Regions from separate parts of the Bittarella massiliensis (ex Durand et al. 2017) genome, predicted to be linked through region 2. Evidence: riboswitches for the same ligand, from Rfam matches in the RefSeq annotation. Region 2 holds a riboswitch; each other region holds the start of a gene.

Region 1 (4,941 bases), on a different contig from region 2:
GCAGCCGCCCAGCTTCAACATCTAGTCCCCGCAAAGGGGGGCGAGGGCAGCCCACAGGAAAATCTCCCCCCTGTCGGAAAGCGGCATCGCTTTGGCGGTGCCGCTTTCCCTTTTCCCGCCGACCGGCAGCCGCCTCTCCAACAGCGCATGGAAGCACAAAACGGGACAAACAGGCAGGCGTTCAGAAGGTGTTTTCCCTTTCTCCCCGCATTTTCCCCCGCTCCGTCCCATCCTGTGGGGATAGGGGGGACAAAAAAGCGAAAAATGGGCGGAGATGCCCCAAACGCGATCCGCAAAACACCGTCCGCGTCCCAGACGGGCCGGACCGCCATGCCGGCGGCAACAGCACCTATGCCCCGACACCAGCCCCCCATGGGGAAAGGCCCCCGTCACAGATCGCGTCTGCGCGGAAAACGGGGGGAGGCCGAGGGGGAGCTCGAAAGGATCCGGTCCGCCTTTGGACAACGGCAAGCCCCTTGTGGGCGGCGGTTTCTCCGCCCCTGGGGAAAGGCCGGCAACACTGCTTGCCGGCAAAAAGGCAACCGCACCGTGCGCCCGCCTTGTAAAAGGGGGGCGTTTTCCCCCTTCCCCGGCCGCGGCGCGCCGCCCCCACACGCCCGCAGGGCACAGAGAAAGGCGGGAGGGAGCCGCGTCGCTCCTCTCCCGCCTTTTGCCCGCCTTTGTCAGGGGCGGCCCGACCGCTCTCCCGGCCGAGGCCGGGTCACAAGATCATGACAAAGGTCCCCGCGGTGATCAGCACCCCGCCCAGGGCGGTCTTCAGGGTGATCTTCTCGTGCAAAAAGACGAAGGCCAGCACCATAGTGATGACCACGCTGAACTTGTCGATGGGCACCACCCGGGAGACCTCCCCCATCTGGATGGCCTTGTAGTAAAACAGCCAGGAGGCCCCGGTGGCCAGCCCCGACAGCACCAAAAAGACCATGCTGCGCCCGCCGATCTGCCGCAGCCCCGCCTGGGCGCCGGTGAGAAAGACGATCCCCCAGGCCATCACCAACACCACCGCCGTGCGGATGGCGGTGGCCAGGTTGGAGTCGATCTTCTCAATGCCCACCTTGGCCAAAATCGAGGTGAGGGCGGCAAACACCGCCGACAACACCGCATACAAAATCCACACCCGCTTCTCCCCCTTTGCCTCTTTCATCGCTCGATCCCCCTCTTTCTCCCCTCTAAAATAGCACCTTTTCCGCCCGCGCACAACGCCCTTTTTCCCACAGCTGCCCCCCGCCCTGTCGAAGGGGCGGGAAAGGGGAATTTTTTTGCAATTTCTCGCCCGGGGCTTGACGTTTGGGGGCAAGCCGTACTATAATAGTAAAGCACTTACAGGTGCAGGCGTAGTTTAGTGGTAAAACATCAGCTTCCCAAGCTGAGGTTGTGGGTTCGATTCCCATCGCCTGCTCCACCAGTCTGAGCCTGGGCGCATTCGCGCTCGGGCTCATTTTTTTATTTTGCCGTTTCTCGCAGGTGTGCGGCGGGCATCTTTTCACGGTATAGACCCCGACGGCAACGCCCGGCGCGATTTGCGCCGGTTTTTTTCTTTTTCCCCTGTGCAGGCCCCCGCCTCTCTGCCCCCGCAGGGGAATCGGCGCGGCGAGCGGCTTTACCCCCGCCAAAACGCGGCGCAGTCCCGCTTGTCCTCTACGTTGAAGCGGATGATCTCTTCCAGCAGCGCAAAGTCCACCGCCTGCCCCCAGGGGATGCGGATGAGCTCCTTGCTGTGGCGGTACCCCGCCCGTTCGATCGCGCCGGAGAAGCGGAGGATCCCGGCCCTCTCCGGGGCCACCGCCAGATGGGCCTTTGCGGCGCTAAAGCCGATGATAAAGGTGCCGTGGTCGGTGAACATCGGCTGGTTCCAGGCAATTTTAGGGGTCAAATCGGGAAACTTCTCCCCCACCCAGCGCAGGACCTCACCGAGGACCGCCCGCTGCCACACCGTCTCGAGCCCCTCCAAATAGGCTGTGAATGGGGTCAAACGCGCCCCCTCCTTTCCCTCCCCCTTATTTTTCACAGCCGCCCCGCCGTTATCCAGCCGGCGGCAAGATGGCCCGTCCAGCCGGGAACAAAACTTTCCAGGCGCGCATCTCCGGCAAAGTCCCCCTTCAAATTGACTTGCGGGCCAGGGCCGTGGTATAGTGGTCTCATCAAAAACAGAATGGTTCGTTGTGGTCGCCCCTCGGGGGCGAGCAAGAGGGAACACGGTGAAAATCCGTGACAGTCGCCGCTACTGTGAGGATGGCGAAATCCAACGGCAGCTTCGCTGCCGCCACTGGGCATCTGGGCCTGGGAAGGCGGGTTGGAGAGTAGGGAGACATCCGAGTCAGGAGACCTGCCGCAACAGGGTGTATGAGTAGTTCCGGCCGAGGACAAAAGTGCCAAAACAGGCTGGGCCGCCCTGCGCCCGCCCTTTTTGCACGAAAGGCCGTCGGACGACGGTCTTTTTTTGTCGTCCTCCCCCGGCTGCCATCCCCGCGACCATCGAGAGGAAGAGAAGAAAATGGGAAACATCTCTGTAAAAAAGCGGGCGACAGCGGCGCTGCTGGCGCTCTGCCTCTGCGCCTCCGGCAGCCTGCCCGCCCTGGCGGCAGAGCCGTCGACAGAACTGGGCTGGCCCCAGTTTTTAGGGACCGACGGGCTCAAAGGCGTCTCCGACGCCAAAACCCCCACCACCGCCGGCGAGATCGAACGCAAGTGGGAGAAGCAAGTCGGCGACTCCACCTCCTGGACCGACTCGTCGGGCACCCCGGTCATCCTGGGGAACTACGTCTACAATTACAGTTTCCAGCGCCTGCGCAAGTACGAGCTGGACAGCGGCAAAGAGGTGGCCAGCGCCCCGGTCTTCGGCGCGGCCCACAACCAGTACACCATGATCCTGGGCGCGGGGGACGGCAAAATCTTCGTCCCCTGCGAGATCAACAACCTGGATGCCGACGCCACCGGGGTGCAGAAAAACTTCCTGCGCGTCTTTGACGCCGAGACCCTCGAGCAGCTCTACGTCACCCAGGAGCTGCCGGGTTCGGCCATGCAGAGCCCGGTCATCTGCCACGACGGGCGGGTGTTCACCGGCTCCTACCGCACCGGCGGGGTCTACGCCTGCTTTGACACCGCCGACGAAAATCCCGCCAGCACCACCGAGGTCAAGGCCGCAAACTGGACCGTCGCCTCCCCCTCCGACGCCGGCTTCAACACAAACGGCGTGGCCTTTGCCGGGGACTACGCCGTCTTCACCGACGCCAACTATACCGGCTCCAGCACCGTCTGGTCGGTCAACTACAAGACCGGCGCGGTGGCCGACACCTTCTCGCTGCCCAGCGGCTACAACGCCCGCTCCACCCCCTTTTACTATGAAAAGGATGGCCGCGTCTACCTCTCCTCCGGCCACCCCACGGCGGGGGCGGCGGTGCGCAGCTACAAACTGCGCGCCGACGGCAAGTTGGACCAGGCCAGCCTGCGGGAGTGGACGGCCGGCATCTCGGGGGGCGACACCCAGTCCTCCCCGGTCATCTACAACGACCGGCTCTACCTGGCCGGCCAGGGGTTTGGCGCGCAGATGCCGGTCTTTGTCGTCGACGTCAACACCATGACCACCCTCTACCAGACCGGCACCGTCAACAGCGCCGGCTCCGCCGCCCTGACCACCGCCTACGCCAGCGCCGAAAACGGCAACCAGGTCTATCTCTACTTTGTGGCCAACGAGAATTCCGACAACCTCTTCATCTTAAAAGACAGGGAGGGCCAGACCGCTCCCCAGGTCGAGGTGGTCCCGGGCATCGGCCGCCGCCAGTACTGCACCCAGAGCATCGCCATCGCCCCCAACGGCTCGCTGGTCTGGTACAACGACGCCAGCTACCTCTACTGCTACGGCAACAAGGGGGACACCGCCATCACCGCCGCCGATGTGCAGCGCCAGATCGAGCGGCTGCCCGACGCCGACTCCTACCGCTATATCAACCTGGCGGAGGCCCGGCGGGTGGAGAGCCGCTACCGCGCCCTCTCTGCCGCCGAACAGGCCAAGGTGACAAACCACGGCAAGTTGGAGGAGATCTTGGCCCTCTCCACCGCCGACCCCATCGCCCGCATCAACCAGGGCATCGCCTCTCTCGACCTCTCGTCCCTCACCCTGCAAGACGCGGACAAGGTGAGCGCCCTGCTCTCGGCCTACGAGGCCCTCTCCGCCCAGGAGCGCTCACAGATTACCGGCGCCGACACCCTGCAAAAGGCGGCGGCCGCCATCGAGACCCTGCGCCAGGAGGCGATCGTCCAGAAGCTGGACGAGGACATCGCCGCCCTGCCCGCCCTTTCCGCCCTCACCTCCGGCGACCGCGCCGCGGTGGACAGCCTGCAATCGCGCTATGAGGCCCTCCCCGACGCCCAGCGGGAGAAACTGGCCAACCGGCAGCGGCTGGCCGACAGCCGCGCCCGGGTGGCCGCCATCGAGGAGCAGATGGCCGCTGCCGCCCAGTTGATTGCCGACAAACTCGGCGGGGCGGAGATCACCCTGGAGAGCCGCCCCCTCATCCAGGAGCTGGACCGAGCGCTGGAGGGACTGCTCCCCGCCGACCTGGCCAAAATTTCCGAGATCGAGCAGTACCTGAGCCCGGCCAAGGTGGACCTGGTCAACCTGATGACCGCCCAGTTGTTGATGAAAGACGGACAGCCCATCCCCGTCACCGCCGAAAACGCCGCCCAGCTGCTGGCGATTGCCCGAGAGATCCAGGGGTACCGCGACGGCATCCTGGAAGGGGACTTGAAGTACCTGCAAAACGGCCGGCTGGCCGACGAGGTGGCTCAGCAGGCCGCCGCCCTGCTGGATGGACCCAGCTCTGAGACGGGCGGCGACGCCAGCGCCAACACCGCCGACGCCTCTGCCCCGGCAGCCCTGCTGGCCGCCGCGCTGGCCGCCCTTTCGCTGGCCCTCGCCTGCAA
Region 2 (4,941 bases):
GTGAAAAACGCCGCCGCCCTGGCCGCCGGCCTCACCGAGCGGGGATTCCGCCTGGTCTCCGGCGGCACTGACAACCACCTGGTGCTGGTGGACCTGCAGAACTTCGACCTCACCGGCAAGGAGTTTGAGCGCCGGCTGGACGAGGTCTACATCACCGTCAACAAAAACGCCATCCCCTTTGACCCCAAGAGCACCTTTGTCACCAGCGGCATCCGCGCCGGCAGCCCGGCGGTCACCACCCGCGGCCTCAAGGAAGCGGACATGACCGAGATCGCCGAGCTCATCTACCTGGCCGCCGCCGACTTTGCGGGCCAGGCCGACGCCATCCGCCAGCGGGTGGGGGCCCTGTGCGAAAAATATCCCCTCTACCTCTAAAAAACAGGGGAGACTGTGTTACAATAGCAGATGGGCCGGCGGGGAGAAGCCCGCCGGCCCATCTGTTTTGACTTCACTTTGCAAAAAACAGGAGGAGACCGCCATGCCCTTGGCCGACCGCATTCGCCCCCAGACCCTCGACGAGGTGGTGGGCCAGCAACACCTGCTGGCCCCCGGCTCGGTCTTTCGCAACATCGCCGACTCGGGGCAGATCCCCAACATGATCTTTTACGGCCCTTCGGGGGTGGGGAAGACCACCGTGGCCCGCATCGTGGCCAAGCAGGCGGGGAAGGAACTCCACCGCCTCAACGGCACCACCGCCTCCACCGCCGACATCAAGCAGATCATCGCCGAGCTGGACACCTTCTCCGGCGCGGGGGGGATCCTCCTCTACCTGGACGAGATCCAGTACCTGAACAAAAAGCAACAGCAGACCCTGCTGGAATTTTTGGAGGACGGCTCCATCACCCTCATCGCCTCCACCACCGAAAACCCCTATTTTTACGTCTACAACGCCATCCTCAGCCGCTCCACCATTTTTGAGTTCCGGCCGGTGGAGCCACAGGAGGTCAAGCGGGCGGTGCTGCGCGCCTTTGAGAAGATGGCGGGGGAGATGGGCTACCCCATCCACTGTCCCGACGAGGTGGCCGACTACATCGCCCAGAGCTGCGGGGGGGATGTGCGCAAGTCCCTCAACGCGGTGGAGCTGTGCTGCAACGGCACCGGCTTTGACGAGGGCGGGGAGGAAAAGACCATCACCCTGGAGCGGGCGATGCAGGTGGCCCAGCGCTCGGCCATGCGCTACGACCGGGACGGCGACGCCCACTACGACGTGATGAGCGCCCTGCAAAAGTCGATTCGCGGGTCCGACCCGGACGCGGCTGTCCACTACCTGGCCCGGCTGCTGGCGGCGGGGGACCTGCCCTCGGCCTGCCGGCGGCTGCTGGTGATCGCCAGCGAGGACGTGGGTCTGGCCTACCCCCAGTGCGTGGCCATCGTCAAGGCCTGCGTCGACAGCGCCCTGCAACTGGGGCTGCCCGAGGGGCGCATCCCCCTGGCCCAGGCCGCCATCCTCATGGCCACCGCCCCCAAATCCAATTCGGCCAACCTGGCCATCGCCGCCGCCATGGCCGACGTGGAGGCGGGCCGCTACTCCGACGTGCCCGCCTCCATCAAAGACGCCCACTACGGCGGGGCGGCCAAGATGGGCCGCGGGCTCAGCTACCGCCTGCCCCACGACTACCCCGACCACTATGTGGCCCAGCAGTACCTGCCCGACAGCCTGCGCGGCCGGGTCTACTACCAGTACGGCCCCAACAAGACCGAGCAGGCCGCCAAGGCCTACTGGGACGGGATCAAGGCCCGCCACAAGGAGGGGGAGAAGTAGCCCCTTTCCAGCAAAAAAGCCGCCCCTGCCGCAACGCGCGGTGGAGGCGGCTTTTGGCTGCCGAAAAACGGGGTCATTCCTGGGGATCTTCGCCCTTTTGACGGGCCTCTTCCTCGGCCTTGAGGCGGGCTTTCTCCTCGGCGTCCCGGCGGCGGGCCTCCTCCTTCTCGGCCTTGAGGGCGGCCACCGCGGCGTTGGCCTCTTCCGAACCGGCGATCATCACCTTGCCGTCGATGTAGACGATCTCGCCCTCCTCGACCTGGCTGTACCCCTCGTAGTCAAAGTCATCGGGCTCCTCCCGCTCCTCCTCGGGGAGGATGTCCAGGTCGTCGTAGGTGATGGCGGCCTGCCGGCGGCGTGCCTCCCGCTCCTGCTGGGCCCGCTCGGCCTTCTCCTCCTTGCGCTCCCGGTGGGTCTGGATGGAGTACCAGACCATGGCCACAAAGAAGAGCAGCAGCAGCACGCTGAAGGCCAGGAAGATCCACTGCCAACTGCCCCACTGGGCCAGCGGGGTGCGCACCAAAAAGAGGACGCAGGAGATCAAAATGAAGAGGATGGCTATTGCAACAAAAATTCCCATGGGGGAGATCGCTCCTTTTTCGTTTCAAGTCGGCGCCCCTTGTTCGCCGGGATCGATATTTTTTATCATACCATGAAACCGGCCGCAAAACAAGGAAGGCCGTCGATTTTGCGGGGAGGCCGCCCCCTGCCGAAAGGGGGAAAAATCGCTCGGTCAGGCATTGACAATTCCAAAAAATGCCTGTACCATAGGGGTGTCGGTACAGCCTTTTGGCTGTGGAGGCGGCGGGCAAAAGCCCTGCCGCCGGACGGGGAATGCGGTGCAAATCCGCAACAGTTCACTCTACTGTGAGAGGGGACGAACCCCGCAACCACTGGCGCGCGTTCTGGGCGCGCGCTGGGAAGGGCGGGGGGAGGAGTGGCGGCCAACAGGCCGCCCGCAGCCTCAAGTCAGGATATCTGCCGGCAATGTATACGTATAGTTTTTTTGTTCGATGAAACAATTTGTGTTTGTTGCACAAAAAAGCTGGCTTGCCAATGGCAAACCAGCTCCTATTTGATGAAGAAAACGACACAGTTTTTCAGAACGAAAAACTATACCCTTCTTTCGGTGAGGAAAAGATGGTACAGCAATGCGCGGGGTGAATATTGGCTCCGGCTATTTGTGTACGCTCTTTGGGGCCCGCCGAGTTTCGGCGGGCCCTTTCCTTTTTCCCCCGAAGGGAACAAAAAAAGGAGAGAGACAATGACAAAACGACTGACAAGCTTGGTCCTGGCGCTCTGTCTGGCGCTGGGCGCCCTGCTGACCCCGGCCTATGCCGCGGCCGGCGCCCCTCGGGGCGGCGCCGGGATCAGCACCACCCTGCGGGTCGAGGGGTACGGCTTTACGGCGGTTGAGCCGACGGCCATCACCCTGCCCGACACCTACAAGTCCCTGCCCGAATATGGCCTCACGGCCTGGGCGGACAAGGACCCCGGTTTTTACACCCCCCTGCATGTATTGGCGCAGTACTGCGTGGACAACGGCCTGGACCCGGCGGACGTTATCGACGCCACTCCCGGCTTTTTGCAGGACTTTTTGGACACCAACGCCGACGCCCCGACCGATGTCTATTTCATGTACATGGTCAACGACGCCTATCCCGCAAAGGACGGCACCGGCTACCTCATCGACGGCTGCCCCCTGGCAAATGGCGACGAGGTCACCCTATACGACCTCTGGTACAGTGCATACGCCGGCAGCCTCTACACCTATTTTGCCGGTGACAGCCTGACGGCCAACACTGGCGAACCCGTCTCGGTCACCCTCATGGGCACCGCGGGGATGAACGCCGCGGCGGCGTCGCCGGTCAAGGGGGCAACCATCCTCGCCTCTAAAGACGGCGGGGCAGAGGCCGAGGTGGGCACCACCGACGAAAACGGCGTCGCCTCCCTCACCTTTGACGAGGCGGGCCGGTACACCCTCTCCGCTGTCCGCAAGAGCAGTTGGTACGACAGCAAGGGGAATCCGGCCATCGACATCAGCCGCCCCTATGCCGAGCTGACGGTCACTGAGGTGACCTACACCGACGCCGAGGCGGTGGCCAAGGCCAAAGGCGAGCTGGATCTGGGCGACCTCTCGGCGGTGAAGGGCGATTTGACCCTGCCCACCGCCGGCAGCGCCGGGACCAGCATCGCCTGGCAGAGCGACAATCAAGCGGTCCTCGGCGACAACGGCAAGCTCACCCGCCCCACTGACGGGGTGGATGTGACCCTCACCCTCACCGCCACCATCTCCCGCGGCACGGCAAGCGACACCAAGGTCTTTTCGGTCACCGTCAAGGCCGTCACCGCCGACGAGGTGCGCGCCGAGATCCAGGCCGCGGTGGACGGGGTGAGCCTCTCTGCGACCAACGGTCTCTATGTGCGGGAGACCGATTGGGACAGCGATTACAACGACGTGCCGGTGGACAATGTCGAGACCACCTGGCAGTTGCAGATGGACCGCACCGACATTTCAGTCGAGGTGGTCTCCAGCGGCAACGCCAACATCTCCGCTGCGGCGGGCGATGAAAACGGGAAGGTCACCTTCACCGACGAAAAGGTGCAGGGAGAGGTCACCTTCCGCTTCTCCAAGGCGAGTGTCCCCGGCGTCTTTTGCGAAAAGACCGTTCTGGTCACCGTGCCGGCGCACACAAAGACCACCCAGGAGCAGATCGACGGCGCCGCCGCCCTCTTTGGCGGGGCGGACAGATTTGCCCTCATCGGCCTGGACAATGCCGACGCCGACCACGTGGTGGGCCCGCTGAAACTGCAAAAGACCCTCTCCTCCTATGGGGTGAGCGGGTATAGCGACGTCGCGCTGAAGTGGGCGAGTGACAACACCGCTGTTATCGATCCGCCCTCCTACGGCTCCAGCTCGGTGAAGGTCAACCGGCCCGCCTACGGCGAGCCCGACGCCACCGTCAAGCTGACCCTCACCATCGACAAGGACAGTTACACCTCCGGCTCGGTCACCAAGCGGACGGTGGAGATTCCCCTCACGGTCCCCGCTGTCACCCAGCAGGAGCACGACGCCGCCCAGACGGCCGTCGATGCGGCGCTGGCGGGGGTCACCCTCGACGGCTTTACCGAGATGAGCAGCCTGGGGCTGACCGAAATCGACCCCCAGGCGCTGGAAT
Region 3 (4,941 bases), on a different contig from region 2:
TGCAGTCCAGCAGGGCCAGAAATCCGCCGTCGGGCGACCAGTGGGGTTTGGCCTGTCCCAGCTGCAGCCGGACCAGTCCCCCCTTGACCCCCCGGGCCGCCGCCGCCAGCAGCGCCTCGCCGCTCATCCTCTCGTTCACCAAATCTCCCCCTTTTACTGTGAACGCCCAATTGGGTCTCCTTCCCAATATAGTCAGGGGAGCTGTAAAAAAATGGCGTTTTTTGTCCCCCCCAGCGCCCCTGTGCAGGGGGCGGCAGAGGGACGGCGCCAGCCCTTTCGCCGTCCCCAGGGGGCGGGGGCGGCCCTTTCCCCTCCGCGGCGGCCCTGGCGGCGGGAAAAAGGGGGATAAAAAGCCCCCCTTTTTCCCGTTTCCCGCCCCGCGTTTCCCCGCGGCCGGGCGGGAAGAGACGGCAAAAAGGCGCGGGAGAGCGTTGCCGCTCTCCCGCGCCGGGGCCGCATATCAAACAGGCCTGTCTAAAAGGTGAGGCCGGGCTGGACGGCCCGGAGCTGGGGCTCCACCGCCCGCACCTGCTCGGGGGTAAGGAAGGGGCGCTCCAACAGGGGGAGGTGCCGCTGCCGGGCGCAGGCGGGGGTGCGAAAGAAGTTGAGCCGGTAGCGGGGCAGCGGGGGCAACTGCCCCGCCAACTCCACCAGCGCCCCGGCGGTGAGCCCGGGGTAGAGGGTGGTCCGCGCCTCGCAGGGAACCCCCTTTTCGGCCAGCCGGCAGAGGGTCTCGCGGGTGGCGTCGTACCCCTGTTCGGGGGGAACGCCGCACACCTGGAGGTACTGCTGGCGGGGGGCCTTCCAGTCGATGGCCAGGTAGTCGCAGAGCCCCGCCTCCACCAGGGCCAGCACCCGCTGGGTCTGGCGGCCGTTGGTGTCCAGCTTGACCCGGTAGCCCATGGCCTTGAGGGCGGCCAAAAACCCCTCCAGATCGGGCTGGAGCAGCGGTTCCCCGCCGCTGACCACCACCCCGTCCAGCAGCCCCCGGCGCTTTTTCAAAAAGGCCTCCACCTCCCCTTCGGGCAGGCAGTCGCCGGGACCCAACAGGTCGCGGTTGTGGCAGTAAAAGCAGTCGGTGTCGCAGCCGCGGGTGAAGAGGACGCAGGCCAGCACCCCGGGGAAGTCGATGGTGCTGGTGCGCTGGATGCCGGCGACCTTCACTGGGCGGCCGCCTCGGAGAGTTCGCCCTCTTTGATGACGTACTTGACCCGCTGGCGGTACTCCTCCTTCTTGCCCTTGTGGAAGTTCTGCACCGGGCGGAGATAGCCCACCACCCGGCTCCACACCTCGGTGGCGGCGCCGCAGTCGGGGCAGCTGTACACCTCGCCGCTGATGTAGCCGTGCTCGGGGCAGACCGAGAAGGTGGGGGTCAGAGAGAGGTAGGGCAGCTTGTAGTTGGTAAAGGCCTTTTGCAGCAGGGCCTTGGCCACCTCGATGTCCCGGATCTGCTCGCCCAGGTAGAGGTGGAGCACCGTGCCGCCGGTGTACATGCACTGCAGGTCGTCCTGCAGGTCGAGGGTCTCGAAGATGTCGTCGGTGTAGCCCACCGGCAGCTGGGTGGAGTTGGTGTAGTAGGGCACCTCCTCCCCGGCGGTGAGGATGTCGGGGTAGCGGTCCCGGTCGAGCTGGGCCAGGCGGTAGCTGGTCCCCTCGGCGGGGGTGGCCTCCAGGTTGTAGACATGGCCGGTCTCCTCCTGGAAGCGGGTGATGACCTCCCGCATGTGGCCCAGCACCCGCAGGGCGAACTGCTGCCCCTCAGGGGCGGTGATCTCGCAGCCCAGGAAGTTGCGGCAGGCCTCGTTCATCCCCACCAGGCCGATGGTGTTGAAGTGGTTGAACCAGTAGGAGCCGGTGCGGGCCTTGACCTCTTTGAGGTAGTGGGCCGAGTAGGGGTACATCCCATTTTCGGTCTGCTTTTCAATGGTCTTGCGCTTGATTTCCAGGCTGTTCTTGGCCAGTTCCAGCAGCCCGTCCAGCCGCCGCATCAGGTCCTCCTCGTCCTGGGCCAGGTAGCACAGCCGGGGCAGATTGAGGGTGACCACCCCGATGGAGCCGGTCATGGGGTTGGAGCCGAAGAGGCCACCGCCTCGCTTGCGCAGCTCGCTGGTGTCAAGCCGCAGCCGGCAGCACATGGAGAGGGCGTCCTCGGGGGAGAGGTCGGAGTTGATGTAGTTGGAGAAGTAGGGGATGCCGTACTTGCAGGTGATCTCCATGAATTTGTCCACCACCGGGCTCTGCCAGTCAAACTCCTTGGTGACGTTGATGGTGGGGATGGGGAAGGTGAAGACCCGGCCGTGGCGGTCCCCCTCCATCATCACGTCGCAGAAGGCGGTGTTGAGCAGGTCCATCTCGGCCTGAAAGTCGCCGTAGCAGGCGTCCATGGGCTGGCCGCCGATGACCACGCACTCGTCCTTGAGGGTGGAGGGGACCACGATGTCGAAGGTCAGGTTGGAGAAGGGGCACTGAAAGCCCACCCGGGTGGGGACGTTGAGGTTGAAGATGAACTCCTGCAGCGCCTGTTTCACCGCGGCGTAGTCCATGTGGTCGTAGCGGATGAAGGGGGCGCAGTAGGTGTCAAAGGAGGACCAGGCCTGGGCGCCGGCCGACTCGCCCTGGGTGGTGAAGGTGGAGTTGACGATCTGCCCCAAAAAGGAGCGCAGGTGCTTGGCCGGGCCGCTCTCCACCTTGCCGGGCACCCCGCCAAAGCCCTGCATCAGCAGCTGGCGCAGGTCCCACCCGGCGCAGTAGGGGCCGAAAAAGCCCAGGTCGTGCAGGTGCAGGTCCCCCGAGGTGTGGGCGCGGCGGATCTCCTCGGGATAGATCTCGTGGAGCCAGTACTGCTTGGTAAAGGCCTCGCGGATGTAGTTGTTCATCCCGTTGATGGACTTTTGGGTGTTGGCGTTCTCCTGGATCTTCCAGTCCATGTCGTCCAGGTACTGGGAGAACATGTCGATGGTGGCGCCGATGAGGGCGTTGGCCTCCCGGGCGCCCTGGCGCTTCTCCCGGTAGAGGATGTAGGCCTTGGCGGTGCGGGCGTGGCGGTTTTCGATGAGGACCTTTTCCACCATGTCCTGCACCTCCTCCACGTCCAGCACGCCGGTGCGGGACGAGGCCATCTCCACCACCTGGCGGGAGAGCTCCTCCGCCCGATGCCAGTCGTCTCCCCCCACGGCGGCGGCCGCCTTGAAGATGGCCCAGGTGATCTTCTCCGGATCAAAGGGGACAATGTCCCCGCTGCGCTTGCGAATCGATTCGATCATCGTATTGTGTCCTCCCATCAAAGTGGTTTCAGAAAACCGCTGGAGACGCCCAGAGCGCTGAAAAGCCCCTGCCGGCCAAAGGCAGGCAGGGGCGCGACAAAAGTCACTCACCAGAGCCCGTTTGACGCCATACACCGTGGCAGCGCGCGCACAGCGGGCAGGTATTCCGGCTCGGATTCCACGCGCGCCCCGCCTTCCCAGCTCCCGGGGGAACCAGTGGCAGTTGGGGCGTGCTCTCTCCTTACGGCGGCGGGACCGCGCGGGCTTTTCACCCGTCTTCCCTGTTGCCGCCCGGCCCGATGACAGGCCGGGCACCCGCGTGCTTTCGTTTCCATATCTAGTTTTGATTCTGAAACAGATTGATCAAATCATACTACATCTTGTGCACCCAGTCAACCGTCATTTCGCCGATATTGCGGTGAAAGAGTGCCACAACAGGCGCGTTTTGAGAGGGGGTCCGAAGCGCCGAGGCGCATGGAGAAGCCCTTGGCGGGGTTTGGGCAGAGCGTCGGGGGGAAGGCCCATTTCACCCCGCCCCAACCAGGGGCGGACGCGTCCCTCCCACAGGGGCGCCGGGTGGACCTTCCACCCGGCGGCAAAGGGACAACGGGCGCAGAGGTCGGGCGGGCCGTTAGATGACAGGAGAGGCCGCTGCCCGCTGCCGGGAAGCAAGCCCTCCTTCCCGGCGGCGACAGGAGACCGGACCGCAGCCGATCCCGCTCCCCTCTCCGGGGCGAAAGGTTCCCTACTTCAGACACCACCCTGACTTCTTACCCCGGGGGCGGGCGGTATGGAGGTCCTCCCGGCGAAAAAGGGGGCAATCGTCCCCCTTCTCCCAAGCTCTTTCCGCCGCCCTGGCCCTCTTGACAGAGACGTCCGCCGCCCCCTGCCGGGAAGCAATCCCCCCTTCCTGGCGGCAACAGGAGACCGGGCCGCAGCCGACCCCGCTCTCCGGGGCGAGAGGGCACTCTACTCCAGACGCCGCTCCCCTCCCTCGCTCCGTGGGCGGGCAGGGCGGAGGTTCTCCCGCGCCGAGCGAAAGAGGCCGCCCATCACCTGGCCCATCAGGCGGCGGGTGTCCTCGTCCACATTTTTGAGGGACTGCAGCACCGCCCCGGCGCTGTGCAGCCAGTCGCCGGAGAGCTCGCCCACCGTCTTGGCCTGGGTGCCGGCCAGAAGCTGGTAGAGGGTGTCGAAGAAGGTGGCCCGCTCCTCCCTGCTCATCCCGGCCACCCAGTCCTTGAGGGTCTTGTCGATGAACTTGCTGCTGGCGCTCACCTCGTCGAGGCAGACAAAGCCGGGGCCCTTCACCTCCCAGGAGTAGAGGTCGTGCTGCATCAGCCCCACCTGGCCGCTGTGGACCACCGTGTAGGCCTCCTCGTGTTCCAGCAGCATCCCCACCACCGAGGACTGGGGCAGGTAGGTGTGCACCCGCTCCCGCACCGCCCGGTAGCCCGGGCCATCCAGCACCCCGCCGTCAAAGCCGGGGCCGTCGTTGTTCTGCACCCAGAGCAGCCGCTCCTGCACCGGGGCCGGGGCAAAGGCGGCGGCGTAGACCGCCAGGTTGCCCCCCTTGGAGTGGCCCCCCACCCGCCAGCTCGCCGGCCCTCGCTCCACCGCTCGGCAGAGGTAGGAGACCGCCTCCCTCTGGGCGGGCACCGGGGTGGCAAAGCCCATG

The links. A riboswitch is a leader RNA that binds a small molecule or an ion and turns the genes downstream of it on or off. The one in region 2 is predicted to bind cobalamin.
Region 1: it holds a riboswitch for cobalamin, as region 2 does, so the genes downstream of both, GT748_RS05575 (hypothetical protein) here and GT748_RS10690 (immunoglobulin-like domain-containing protein) in region 2, are expected to answer to the same signal.
Region 3: it holds a riboswitch for cobalamin, as region 2 does, so the genes downstream of both, GT748_RS09085 (ribonucleoside triphosphate reductase) here and GT748_RS10690 (immunoglobulin-like domain-containing protein) in region 2, are expected to answer to the same signal.

What each region holds. Positions count from the first base shown of each region.
Region 1 covers NZ_WWVY01000003.1:349,632-354,572, forward strand. Annotated here, with positions in the region: gene GT748_RS05555 (manganese catalase family protein) at 1-25, shown strand, start outside; gene GT748_RS05560 (EamA family transporter) at 722-1,162, opposite strand; tRNA gene GT748_RS05565 (tRNA-Gly) at 1,347-1,420, shown strand; gene GT748_RS05570 (iron chaperone) at 1,619-1,990, opposite strand; cobalamin riboswitch at 2,165-2,366, shown strand; gene GT748_RS05575 (hypothetical protein) at 2,513-4,941, shown strand, end outside.
Region 2 covers NZ_WWVY01000009.1:80,226-85,166, forward strand. Annotated here, with positions in the region: gene glyA (serine hydroxymethyltransferase) at 1-375, shown strand, start outside; gene GT748_RS10680 (replication-associated recombination protein A) at 479-1,762, shown strand; gene GT748_RS10685 (MFS transporter) at 1,836-2,342, opposite strand; cobalamin riboswitch at 2,523-2,762, shown strand; gene GT748_RS10690 (immunoglobulin-like domain-containing protein) at 3,027-4,941, shown strand, end outside.
Region 3 covers NZ_WWVY01000007.1:66,564-71,504, forward strand. Annotated here, with positions in the region: gene GT748_RS15540 (GGDEF domain-containing protein) at 1-139, opposite strand, end outside; gene GT748_RS09080 (anaerobic ribonucleoside-triphosphate reductase activating protein) at 475-1,164, opposite strand; gene GT748_RS09085 (ribonucleoside triphosphate reductase) at 1,161-3,263, opposite strand; cobalamin riboswitch at 3,403-3,594, opposite strand; gene GT748_RS09090 (Mbeg1-like protein) at 4,233-4,941, opposite strand, start outside.